One region of the Bacillus sp. D48C genome, then DNA from elsewhere that is predicted to be linked to it. Evidence: riboswitches for the same ligand, from Rfam matches in the RefSeq annotation. Region 1 holds a riboswitch; each other region holds the start of a gene.
What was found. Region 1 has a riboswitch for S-adenosylmethionine ahead of ACLBXA_RS05175 (ECF-type riboflavin transporter substrate-binding protein). Riboswitches for the same ligand answer to the same signal wherever they lie in the genome.
Positions count from the first base shown of each region.

Region 2: another riboswitch for S-adenosylmethionine. It lies ahead of ACLBXA_RS26995 (ABC transporter permease); the one in region 1 lies ahead of ACLBXA_RS05175 (ECF-type riboflavin transporter substrate-binding protein).
Region 3: another riboswitch for S-adenosylmethionine. It lies ahead of ACLBXA_RS08430 (hypothetical protein); the one in region 1 lies ahead of ACLBXA_RS05175 (ECF-type riboflavin transporter substrate-binding protein).
Region 4: another riboswitch for S-adenosylmethionine. It lies ahead of ACLBXA_RS27280 (methionine ABC transporter ATP-binding protein); the one in region 1 lies ahead of ACLBXA_RS05175 (ECF-type riboflavin transporter substrate-binding protein).

Region 1 covers NZ_JBKFAQ010000002.1:24,943-28,056, reverse strand. Annotated here, with positions in the region: gene ACLBXA_RS05180 (ABC transporter ATP-binding protein) at 1-1,144, opposite strand, end outside; gene ACLBXA_RS05175 (ECF-type riboflavin transporter substrate-binding protein) at 1,155-1,703, opposite strand; SAM riboswitch class I at 1,844-1,959, opposite strand; gene ACLBXA_RS05170 (aspartate/glutamate racemase family protein) at 2,113-2,793, shown strand; gene ACLBXA_RS05165 (macrolide family glycosyltransferase) at 2,885-3,114, opposite strand, start outside.
Region 2 covers NZ_JBKFAQ010000017.1:59,465-62,578, reverse strand. Annotated here, with positions in the region: gene ACLBXA_RS27010 (hypothetical protein) at 1-371, opposite strand, end outside; gene ACLBXA_RS27005 (hypothetical protein) at 646-1,149, shown strand; gene ACLBXA_RS27000 (DUF3951 domain-containing protein) at 1,166-1,381, opposite strand; SAM riboswitch class I at 1,551-1,656, shown strand; gene ACLBXA_RS26995 (ABC transporter permease) at 1,793-2,710, shown strand; gene ACLBXA_RS26990 (ABC transporter permease) at 2,728-3,114, shown strand, end outside.
Region 3 covers NZ_JBKFAQ010000002.1:656,357-659,470, reverse strand. Annotated here, with positions in the region: gene ACLBXA_RS08440 (YwiC-like family protein) at 1-674, shown strand, start outside; gene ACLBXA_RS08435 (hypothetical protein) at 705-896, opposite strand; SAM riboswitch class I at 1,028-1,126, shown strand; gene ACLBXA_RS08430 (hypothetical protein) at 1,227-1,484, shown strand; gene ACLBXA_RS08425 (SWIM zinc finger family protein) at 1,747-2,136, shown strand; gene ACLBXA_RS08420 (NAD(P)H-dependent oxidoreductase) at 2,160-2,735, shown strand; gene ACLBXA_RS08415 (hypothetical protein) at 2,732-3,085, shown strand.
Region 4 covers NZ_JBKFAQ010000018.1:23,807-26,920, reverse strand. Annotated here, with positions in the region: gene ACLBXA_RS27285 (methionine ABC transporter permease) at 1-172, opposite strand, end outside; gene ACLBXA_RS27280 (methionine ABC transporter ATP-binding protein) at 162-1,181, opposite strand; SAM riboswitch class I at 1,305-1,410, opposite strand; partial or broken gene ACLBXA_RS27275 (cysteine hydrolase family protein) at 1,654-2,219, shown strand; gene pruA (L-glutamate gamma-semialdehyde dehydrogenase) at 2,470-3,114, opposite strand, start outside.

The DNA of each region.
Region 1 (3,114 bases):
TTTGCATCACGTAAGATATGGTTTCCCCACGTTTACGAATAGACCAAGAACTAATATCTTCACCCTCTAACAAGATTTCCCCATTTTTCATTTTGTTTATGCCTATAAGACTATGAGCTAATGTTGATTTCCCTGCTCCATTATGTCCCAACAGTGCCACAATTTCTCCTTCATATATTGAAAGGTTTACATTTTCTAATACTTTTTGTTTATTAGGGTATGAAAATGATAAATTCTCCACTTTAAGTAATTCCTTGTTTTTAGTATTACCTTTTAATATGACTTGTTTCTCCATCCACTCTCTTATAACGTTGCTTACCTTTTCCTTTTGAAGGTTTTCCATTGGATATATTACGTCATTATTACTATCAAAATGTAATCTCTTTAATGCTTCGATGTAAATAGGCTCTCTTAAGCCAATACATGGTAATATATTTGACGCTAAGATTTCTTTTGGTGTTCCTATTGCAATGACTTTACCTTCATCAATTAATATAACTTTGTCTAAATCCAGCTTTAAAATTTCTTCTATTCTATGTTCGATAATAACAATCGTTTTATTATATTGCTCATGTATATCTTTCATAAGTTCTATCGTATGTAAGGCGCTTAGCGGATCTAAGTTCGCTAACGGTTCATCGAACAATAATATATCCGCATTTGTTGTTAATAAACCAGCAAGAGAAACTGTTTGTTTTTGACCTCCTGATAATTCATGTGGACTTTGTTTATGAAACGTATGCATCTTCACCTTTCTTAATGAGTCCGAAACAATCTTTTTCATATCCTCTTGATTTACACATTCATTTTCTAAATAAAAAGCTACATCTTCTTCTACTGTCATACCAATAAATTGAGCATCTTGATCTTGCAAAATTGTTCCCACATGTTTACTCTGTTCAAAAATACTGCCTTCCCTCGGGTCTTTACCGGCAATTAATACGTTACCTGTACTAATCCCTTCATAAGAAAATGGAATTAGCCCATTGATACAATGAGCTAATGTCGACTTTCCTGAACCACTTCGTCCAGCAATTAGCACTTTTTCCCCAGGGTATATATGAAAGTTAATATCACTTAAAGTAGGCTGCGCAGCATGCCCGTATTGAAAGGTGAATTGTTCAAACGAAATAATTGGTTGCATGTTAACATCCCTACTTTTCAATTTTTAAATGTGCATGTTTCTTATTGGATTTCGCCAAGCCAATTGTAAGTGGCAATCCAAGAACTAAGAATACGATAACATCGGAAATTGTTGCTCCTAATACTTGTATAACAATTTTGTCAAATGGTTCTCCCATCACAATAATATCGAATGCCCCAGCAAATATAATAGCAATGACAATACCAACTAACCCAGTAATTGCTAAATAAGAAATATCTCCCTTGTTAAATGACCCGTTTTTCACACTAAAACCAACTCTTTTTTGAATAAGACCCATTGAAAAACCAATAATCCCTGAACTAATAACCCAGCCCCACCAAATCCCCCAGCCAGCAATCGTATCTGTTACGGTATGACCGATAAGTCCGATTAAGAGTCCTGCCACTGGACCAAATAATGCTCCAAAAACAGTTAATATAGCTAATGCTGGTTTAATAAATGTATTCGGTGCAATAGAAAATCCCCAAAGTCCTAATATCCCGTATAAGGCTGCTCCAATCCCGATTGCTACTACTAACTTTGTTGATAATTTATTCATTACAATTCCCCTCTCATATTGGTCAACTTTTATTATTCTATATTTATTTTAAAAATGAATTATGCATCGACACTTCCTTTCTATACAACAAAAAAATGACCTCTTACATAAGAGGTCATTTTCTTTCACGTTCAAGAATCCTCTTATCTTTCAAAAAACACATCGTGTCCTCTGCGGAATTAGCACCTTCCTATAAAATTGCATAGGGGTTGCTGAGGTTTCTTAGGGCCGTTCCCTCCACCTCTCTGGATAAGTATTAATTTGTAATTCGTATTATGGCACTAAAAAGCATAAATTTCAATACTTTTCTAACTATTTTTATTTTTCGTTAAATAGTACATTTAAATCATTGTATTCTTATCGGAATTATGAAATAATAAATTCAAAATCGTTTCGGGAGGAATGCATTATGAAAGTTATTGGTTTAATTGGGGGATTAAGTTGGGAATCTACATCATTATACTATAAACATATTAATACACTTACACTCTCTCAATACGATCAAAATGCGAAGCTAGTTTTATATAGTATGGACTTTGGAGAAGTAACTACTTTATTACAAAACCATCAATATGAAGAAGTAAAAAATGAACTAGTCACGGTTGCAAAGAAGGTTGAAAAATCTGGGGCTGACTGTTTATTAATGTGTTCAAATACTGTACATCTATTTGCCGAAGAAGTAGAACAAGCAATCTCTATCCCGCTTCTTCACATTGGCGATGTAAGTGCTAAAGAAATGGTAAAACAAAATATAAAACGTATCGGACTATTAGGAACAAAACAAACGATGGAGCAAGATTTCTATAAATCACGATTAGCGAAACATAACATTGAGACAATTATCCCAAATGAAGAGGAAAGAACAGTTATCCATCATGTCATATTAGATGAATTAAGTAAAGGGATCATTTCAGAAGCATCTAAAGAAAAGCTATTACAAATTACAAAGTCATTAATTCAAAACGGCGCTGAAGGTATACTATTAGGCTGTACTGAAATACCTTTACTCATCTCCCAAAATGATCTTACTGTTCCCGTTTTTGATACTGCTTTTTTACATGCAAATACTGCTGTGCAATTTGCTGGATAAGAATATACAAGCATAAAGGTACGAACCTCTATGCTTGTATATAGTTACGACTATTTCCCCCGCTATTTACGGGCAGTAAAACCCCCAACGATTAAAGTTTCACTTTATTTAAAAGAGATTCAATAACTGCAATTACTTCTTTTGAACCACCACATTCTAAAAAGCTATCATTAAGTTTTCGTATACCATGCTTATACTTTTCGTTTGAAAGAACATCTGTTACAGCCTCTTTTAAAGTGTGCACATTAACATGTTCTTTCAATAGTCTACGCGCTGCTTCCAGTTCAGTTAATCTTTGCGCTATCATAGGCTGATCTTTAT
Region 2 (3,114 bases), on a different contig from region 1:
TCCCACACCCAGCGATTACTATCGACTTCTTTTTCCCCACAGTCGATAATATCGGTATGGTCAGTAATTTTATACGCTTTTTTAACGATAATAGGAGCAATCTTCGGTATACGTGGGATTTCCTTTAAGGTATCTGCAAAGTTTCCAATGTAGACATGACCGATGATTTCGATTGTTAATGATTTATCCGATATATTTAGCACGGTATGAAATTGATTTGTATGTTGTTGTTTTAAATATTGAGCTAACTTAAATGGAGCATGCTTCTTCTTTAATACGCGGCGAAGGCTCTCTGTATTTTCGATATGAAGTGATTTTTCGCGAATAAGGACACGAATATCTTCTCCCATAAAAGGCATTGTGTTGTACATAGATGATTCTCCTTAAAACCTTACATATGTTTGCGTTATGCATATGTAAGTCTAGCATGGTTTGTTCTTTATGTGTGCTTACAGTTTTGTAAGGTGATGTAGTAAAGCATTGCAAAAGTTATTTGTATAAAGTGACGATACTGTGACAAACATGTTGGTATATATATTACGATGTCGTCTTAAGTGTAAAAAGTAGGGCGTTCTCGGTATAATAACAAGTGGAGATAAAAGAAACTATAATGAGTAATAGCTGTAGATAAAAGGAGAAGAAGAGATGAAGAAGGTTTTGGGTATTGCTGTAATGGGAAGTATGATCCTTCTAGCAGGATGTAATGGAAATAAAGATACGAAAGAACCGAAAGAAAAGGTAGAGCAATCTACTGAACAAACAGAAGAGATGAAAGAATACCTTGCAGTACATGAAAAATACGATATAAAAATGAATAAAGAAATTAATAAAGCACTGCAGTTATTTGAAGTGGCAAAAGAAAAGGGCGGTAAGGAAATAACGAATGCAACATATAAAGAAGACGTGCAAAAGGTAACGACGAGCATGTTAGAAGATATTGATCATATACGTAAAGAAATTCGTGTTCCGAAGTCGAAAGAGCAAGAACATGAGGTATATGTTGGTTTCTTGAATGAATCAGAACAAGCGATGAAAAAATTACAGAAGTTAGCTAAAGAAGAAGATTCATCGTTGATTCGTGATATAGAAATTAACTTTGCAACAGCATCGACATACTATAAACGTTTTCAAGCAGAAACGAAAAAATAACCTTGCCTGTGCAAGGTTATTTTTTCTTCTTGCCATCTCTGTCTTCATCCTCAGATACTAATATTTTCTGTTCTTCGTGAAATTCGGAAATAGTTTGCCCGGTAATATTATCGAAAGGAGTATAAAAAGAAGTAATACGTTTCTTTTTAATAAAGAGTTTATAGGAGCCGATGATGACAAGTATAACGATTGTTAAGGGTAATCCTATAGTAGCAAGAAGTAAGGGGTCCATCTTATAACTCCTTTAACATCATTTCTTTTTATGATAAGCCGAAAACTGTAATTTCGATAAACGAATTAAAAACTGATTTTTCTAAATTTATCCAATTTGATTGACTTTTCAATTTTTCAGAATTATAATTCGAAATATACAATTTGAACCAAATAATAATATAGCAATTTACTTATCCAGAGAGGTAGAGGGACTGGCCCTATGACACCTCAGCAGCGGGTTCTGTAATAGGAACACCGTGCTAATTCCAGCAAGCAAGTCTTGAAAGATAAGTGATGGGCCTTTGTTTGTTAAGCCTTGATCTTATTTTTTAAGATCAAGGCTTTTTGTATTCTAAAAAGAGAAAAGGGAGTAATGGAAAAAGTACATTCATAAAACAAAGTAAATTCATGTGTTTAGGGGGTTATTGAAGTGTATGTAATTAAAAAATTATCGGTTATGGTGTTCACACTATGGGTTATTACGACAGTGACATTTCTAATTATGCATATTATTCCGGGAGATCCATTTTCATCAGATGCAAAAATCTTTCCTGAAGAAGTGATCCAAAACATGAGAGCGAAGTATCACCTTGATGAACCGTTATGGAATCAATATGTTGCTTATTTAGACGGTGTAGTTCATTTTGATTTTGGTGAATCGGTTCAATCAACCGGGCAAGGTGTATCAGAAATTATAACAACTGGCTTTGGTCCATCAGCAATTATTGGTCTACAAGCACTTGTTATTTCATTGTTAGTAGGAATTGCGGCAGGGACATTTGCTGCTCTATATCATGGGAGAGTAATTGACTATAGTGTGAGTTTGCTCGCAATTTTAGGTATTTCTATTCCAAGTTTTATTTTAGCACCACTATTTATACAAGTATTCGCTATCCAATTTGAGTTTTTACCAGTAGCCTCTTGGGGAACATTCGAACATACGGTATTGCCATCCTTTGCATTAGCGTTAGGGCCAATCGCAGTTATTACAAGGTTTGTGCGTTCTAATATGATCGAAGTACTGCAGAGTGATTATATTAAGCTAGCAAGAGCAAAAGGTATACCAATTAAGAAGATTATTATAAGACACGCTCTTCGAAATGCGATTGTTCCAGTACTTACATTTGTTGGACCGTTAATGGCTGGACTCTTAACAGGGACTTTTGTTATTGAAAAAATCTTTTCAATTCCTGGCCTAGGAAAATATTTTGTAGATAGTATTTTTAACCGAGACTATCCGGTGATTATGGGAACAACGATTTTCTATAGTGCGTTATTAATTGCTTGTATTTTCATTACAGATATTATTCATCGCATTGTTGATCCGCGTATTCGTTCTATTACATAAGGAGGGGGGATATTTAAATGGGAGCTTATGAGATTAATGAACAGTTATTAACGAAAGAAGAGAAAAAAGAATTAACGATAAATAAAAATCAGCAAACAATTAGCAGAAAGAAAGAAGTGTTTCGTAAGTTTATATCGAATCCAATCGCAGTTTTAGGAACAGTGACGTTATTGCTAATTATTGTTTTCTCGCTTATTGGCGAAAGTTTAACTTTATTTACTGCGAGTGAACAAGTAAAAAAGGCAACAAATTTACCGCCGAGTAGTGAACATTGGTTTGGAACAGATGATCTAGGGAGAGATATTTGGGCACGTACTTGGGCTGGTGGGAAGATTTCACTAACAGTTGGATTAGTAGCAGCTGCCCTCGATATAGGGCTTGGTGTACTGATTGGTGGATTTAGT
Region 3 (3,114 bases), 630 kb from region 1:
TTCCTTTTTTATTAAGTGTCGTACTTGGGAAACCTACTATTTATCATATTCCATTGTTTTTAGCGTGGTTTTTTATCTATTTAGCCACGTATCCATTTCTTACGTACATAAAGCAAAGACGAAAAAAAGAGTTTTTACAAGCTACCATTGTTTATTTCAGCATTGCGTTCCTATTTGGGATGATTTCTTTATTATATGAGTGGCGAATTCTTTTATTCTTAATAGTAATGATTCCATTATTTATAGTGAATATGTATTACGCCCGTCAAAAAAATGAAAGAGCACTATTAAATGATATTTGTGCAATCATTGTGTTTTGTATCGGTGGGTTAATTAGTTATTACTTTTCAATGAAGCAAATCGATCATACAGCTTTATTCATTGCACTTATTTCATTTTTATACTTTTTAGGTAGTACGTTCTATGTGAAAACGATGATTCGTGAAAAAAATAACCCGAAGTATCGTCTTATATCTTGGGGATATCATATCTTATTAACGATAATTGTATTTGCGATTAATCCGTGGTGTTCTCTTATTTTTATACCAAGTGTCATTCGAGCAATTGTGTTGTATGGCAAAAAAATTTCTATTATAAAAGTAGGAATTTTAGAAATTGCTAATTCTGTATATTTTTTAATCATAACGGCAATAATTATGAAGTATGCCATTTGAAAAAACTTCCCATCAATAGATGGGAAGTTTTTAATCTTTTTCTAAAATGTGAACGGTGTACTCGCAACGTTGAATAGCTTGTTCAACAGCATAAAGTGATTGTTCAATACGAGCGCGATTAAAATCTTTTTCAACTGTTTCGAGCGCTTCTTCTAAACAATTTTTAGCTTCTTGTAATGATTGAAAAGAATCTTGTACATATCCGCGAGCATTTTGATGCATTTCATAATCCTCCTTGCATGTTCGTATATGGGTAGTATGAACAGTAAGGAAGAAAATATAATTTGTTATATTTATTATATTTGTTTGACAATTAAAGTGGAATTACGTATAGTAAGAATTAAGTGAATATTTTCTTATCCAGAGAGGTGGAGGGACTGGCCCGATGAAACCCAGCAACCGCGATGCAGGTGCTAATTCCAGCAGAACATATTTGTTCTGGGAGATAAGACGAAGATATATACGTAACTTCTTCTTATCGGAGAGGTTTTTTTATTGCAAAAAAACCGATTACGAAAATTTATATTAAGAAGAAAGGGGTTGCGCATTACTGTGACACTCGAAAAATACGTAAAACTGCGTAGTACAGTTTATGAATATATGATAGAGCAAGATAAGCCGATATCATTGTTAGATATTCAAGAACATATCGTTTCGCATCATGAAGGAAAATTCACGAAAAAGATGTTGCATCAATTTTATTTATCAAGATTATTAGACGAACTAAAACTGGATGGGAAAATTACATTAGCTGATGAATATCTCTATGCTGAAAAAGGTGTATTGTATAAGGCGAGAAAAGGGAGCTAAGCTCTCTTTTTTTCTTAAAATAACGGAGTATGTAGAGTAAAAGACTGCTAAAGCAGCCTGATACAGGGAATGGTGTTGAGTGTGTAGTGTCAAAAATTGAATGTGCCTGAAAGAGGCAATTCATATCGGCTGCAAATGAAAAGAGACACCTTCGCCGAATAGGTGTCAGTCGTTTTGTCACGTAGACTTGCTACTTAACAGTAATTAGAATAACATGCAGGATTTTTGAAGTCAAAAGGGAATTAAAGGAAGGGGTACAATTATGTACGCTTACTTATTAAAAGATATAACGAAATGGATCCCAAAGTACATTGTAGATAAGGGATATGAATATTATGAAGATGGGCATGTAGAAGATGTTGAAATACAAGATAAAAAAGTGTTTGCTTTCGTTACTGGAAATGCAGGGAATTATGAAGTAGTTATCGATCTCGAAGATTTTTCAGAAAGTAACTGTGAGTGTCCCTATGAAAATTATTGTAAACATATGGTGGCAGTTGTTTATGATATTCAAGGTGCTGGTGAGAGTGCAGTTAAAGAGAAACTGAAAGATTTAAAAAAAGAAGAGTTACTTATATTATTAAATCGATTGTTGCAAAGTTCGAAAAACGTACAAATTGTAGAGAAGTTATTAAAGAAGGAGAAACTTTAACGTATAGAGGGAGTTGTTTTGTAGTGAACGTACTAATTATATATGCTCATCCTAACCCTTCAAGTTTTAACGCGGCGATTTTCAATCATGTGCAAAAAGGACTACAGGAAACAAATCATTCAGTTACCGTACTTGATTTATACAAAGAACAATTTGATCCAGTCCTCGTATTTAATGAAGAGAAGAAAAGACGCGATTTAGTAAATGAAGAGGAAACAGCTCGGTATAGAACGTTAGTAGAAGAAGCAGATACACTTCTATTCATCTATCCAATATGGTGGTGGGGGATGCCAGCAATTTTAAAAGGATTTATCGATCGTATTTTCGTAGCTGGATTTGCTTATAAATATGAAGGGGCTCTGCCGAAAGGATTATTGCAAGGGAAAAAAGCATGGGTTATTAATACGTTAGACTCGCCTCTATGGTACGTCGCATTGTTATATCGATCAGCAGATTGGATTATGATGAAGAGAGGTATTTTACGTTTTTGTGGCATTCGCGATATAAAACGGTCAGTGTTTCAATCTGTGAAAACGAGTAAAGTATCAAAGCGTGAGAAATGGTTATTACAAATAGAAGAAAAGGCTCGTGCATTATGAATGAAGTCGATCGTATTATAAACTGTGTTCAGTATGATGGCGAACTTTTTCGGAAGTATGTTACGTGTTTACTTCAATTGAAAAAATGCAGCGAAACATTTCAGCAAATTCAAATAGAGTTAAGAAATGATTATTTAATAAGAGGAATTTGTGAAAGAGAAGTTGATCAGGTAGTACGGGGAAGTAAAGAATATGAAATGCATTTTCTTCCTAAAGTATTACAGTGGAATTTTTTGAGGGAAAATCCACATCTAATTGAAAAAGTGTGCGAAGATTTTTTTGCATTTGAGTCATTACATCTTACGGAGTTAGAGTGGGAGAAGATTATAAATTTCATGGGAAATAATTGATTTATTATGTAAAAAAGCTAGTATAAAAC
Region 4 (3,114 bases), on a different contig from region 1:
TAGAAAAGACCCATTTATTTTCTAAAAAGTTTCCTTTTCTCGTTACATATAAAAGTAAACCTAGAGGTATACCCAGAATTGTAGCGAATATAAGTGTTACAATTACCATTAAGAGGGTATCTCCCGTCGCATCTAGTATGCGCGGCCAAAATATACTCCAATCAACTCGCATGAGCTTCTACCTCCTTCAGCTGCACTTGCAGTCTTAGATGTTGTAATGCTTTTTGAATTTCCCTCTGCTCACCTTGCAATTCTACAAGCAGATTTCCAAATAGCACATTTTGAAGTTCAATAATATTTCCGTACAGTACATTTACATCAACGTTATAGTTTTTTGCGATATATGATAGTACCGGCTGTCCTGTCTCCTCACCAGTAAATGTTAGACGATAAATTTGACCACCATTTTGAATTTTCGCTAGAACACTTTCTGGTAAATGATCATTAATAACAGAACGTACAAAGTTTTGAGTCGTCTTTGTTTTTGGTTGCGTGAAAACATCAAACAGTTTTCCTTCTTCAATAACTTTTCCCTTCTCCATTACAGCTACACGGTGACAAATTTCTTTCACAACATGCATTTCATGTGTAATAAGAAGAATTGTTAAATTGTATTCTCGATTTACTTTCTTTAATAAGTTTAGAATTTCTGTCGTCGTTTCTGGATCTAAGGCTGATGTTGCCTCATCACATATAAGAATATCTGGCGATGTCGCAAGTGCTCTAGCAATACCAACACGCTGCTTTTGTCCCCCTGATAGCTGTTCTGGATAATAGTTTGCTTTATCTTCTAACCCTACAAACCTCAGCAGTTCATTCACTTGTTCCTTTATCTCGTTCTTTGGCAATTTCGCTAACTTTAATGGATAAGCAATATTCCCAAACACTGTTCTTGAATTAAATAAATTAAAGCTTTGAAAAATCATTCCGATTCTTTGTCTTAGTTTGCGTAATTCTTTCGTCGATAATGATGTAATATCTTTATCATCTATTGAAATCGTTCCTGCCGTCGGTCTCTCTAACATATTTACTAAGCGTAATAATGTACTCTTTCCAGCTCCACTAAAACCGATAATGCCAAAAATTTCGCCTTTCTCAACTGATAATGTTACATCCTCCACCGCATGAACAAATTGCCCAGCTGATTCATACACTTTACTTACATTGTTAAAAGAAATCATTTTTCCCCCTCCTATATGCTGTAAAAACTTAAAGTAGAGCTTTCGAGGTAAAATAAAAAGTGCCCTCCTTCTTATCAACCATAAAGATAAGAAGGAGAGCACTTATATGTACTCGTTCACATCTTCTCATCTTCCAAGCCTTTATATGGCTTGCTGGAGTTAGCACGGTATTAAAAAACCCGTTGCTGAGGTATCGTAGGGCCAGTCCCTCCACCTCTCTGGATAAGAATGTATCGATTTAATTGTCGTTTAATTAATTCTCATTATAGAACTCAGAATAATAAGAGTCAATACATTTTTTAGAAAAATATTAATTATTCCTTTATTAAAATTTTCAGATGAATATTCATCTGAAAAATAGTAACTTTCAAGGTTATTTAAAATTCTTCTTCCTCATATTTTTAAACAGGAGAATCCTCTCTACAAATTGAATAAATTTATTTGAATATGAAACTCGGAGGAAGATAAATATATGAAAACAGCTCTTTTACTCGTCGATATTCAAAACGATTATTTTCCAAATGGAAAGATGGAATTGCGTAATCCAGTAGAAGCAAGCGAATATACTAATCAGTTATTACAACACTTTAGAACAAACAGCGAACCTATTTTTCATATCCAACACGTAGCTATAAAAGATGACGCTACTTTTTTCCTACCTAATACAGAAGGTGTACATATTCATGAAAGCGTACGTCCACTTAGAGAAGAAACAGTTATAGTCAAACATTATCCAAATAGCTTCCGAGAAACTAATCTTCTAGAGCAATTAAAACGTTTAAATATTGAACATGTCGTTGTATGCGGGATGATGACTCATATGTGTATCGATGCAACAGTAAGGGCTGCATTCGATTTTGGCTTTCAATGTACCGTTATACATGACGCTTGTGCTACAAAAGACCTTTCTTTTAAGAACGCTACTATACCAGCTGTTTATATTCACAATACAATTTTAGCTAGTTTAAATGGCGTATATGCAAATGTAATAAGCACGCAAGAATTTTTAGCTACATAAAAAAACACTCCTTTCAGTGAGCAAAACTGAAAGGAGTGTTCCTTGTCGAACCATAGATTTTCTTTCAAATTGTATTATACAGGAAATTCTCAAAATGAATACTAAAAAATATGACTAATAAGTCAACTTTTCTCATCATTTTATTTCTGTTCACATGTTTATCACGCTATTAATAGGTTTTAGCTCATTCCCTTCGAACGATGGTAATATATAGGATTTCAATTTTAAAAGGAGCTCTTCACATTCTGTGAAGAGCTCCTCTACTATTTCTTATAAAGTTTCAGAAGTAGTTTTTGCTTGCATGTGAAGTGCTAAGTAATCAGGTCCACCAGCTTTAGAGTCTGTACCAGACATGTTAAAGCCACCGAATGGTTGGTAACCTACGATTGCACCAGTACATCCACGGTTGAAGTATAAGTTACCAACGTGGAAGTCTTCGCGTGCTTTTTCAATATGGTCACGGTTGTTAGTAATAACAGCACCTGTTAAACCGTATTCCGTATTGTTTGCAATTGCAAGTGCATGATCGAAGTCTTTCGCTTTACAGAATGCTACTACTGGTCCGAAGATTTCTTCTTTCATTAAGCGAGCATCTTCTGCAACGTCAGCAACGATTGTTGGTTGGATGAACCAGCCTTTAGAATCGTCTCCTTCGCCACCTGCTAAGATTCTACCTTCTTCTTTACCAATTGCAACATAGCTCATTACTTTATCAAATGCAGCTTGGTCATTAACAGGACCCATGTTTGTACCTAATACTGCTGGGTTAGCAACTGTTAATTCTTTCGTTAATTCAACAGCACGATTTAATACGTGATCGTATACATCTTCATGGATTACTGCACGAGAACATGCAGAACATTTTTGTCCTGAGAATCCGAATGCTGATGCAACGATAGACTTAGCTGCTAATTC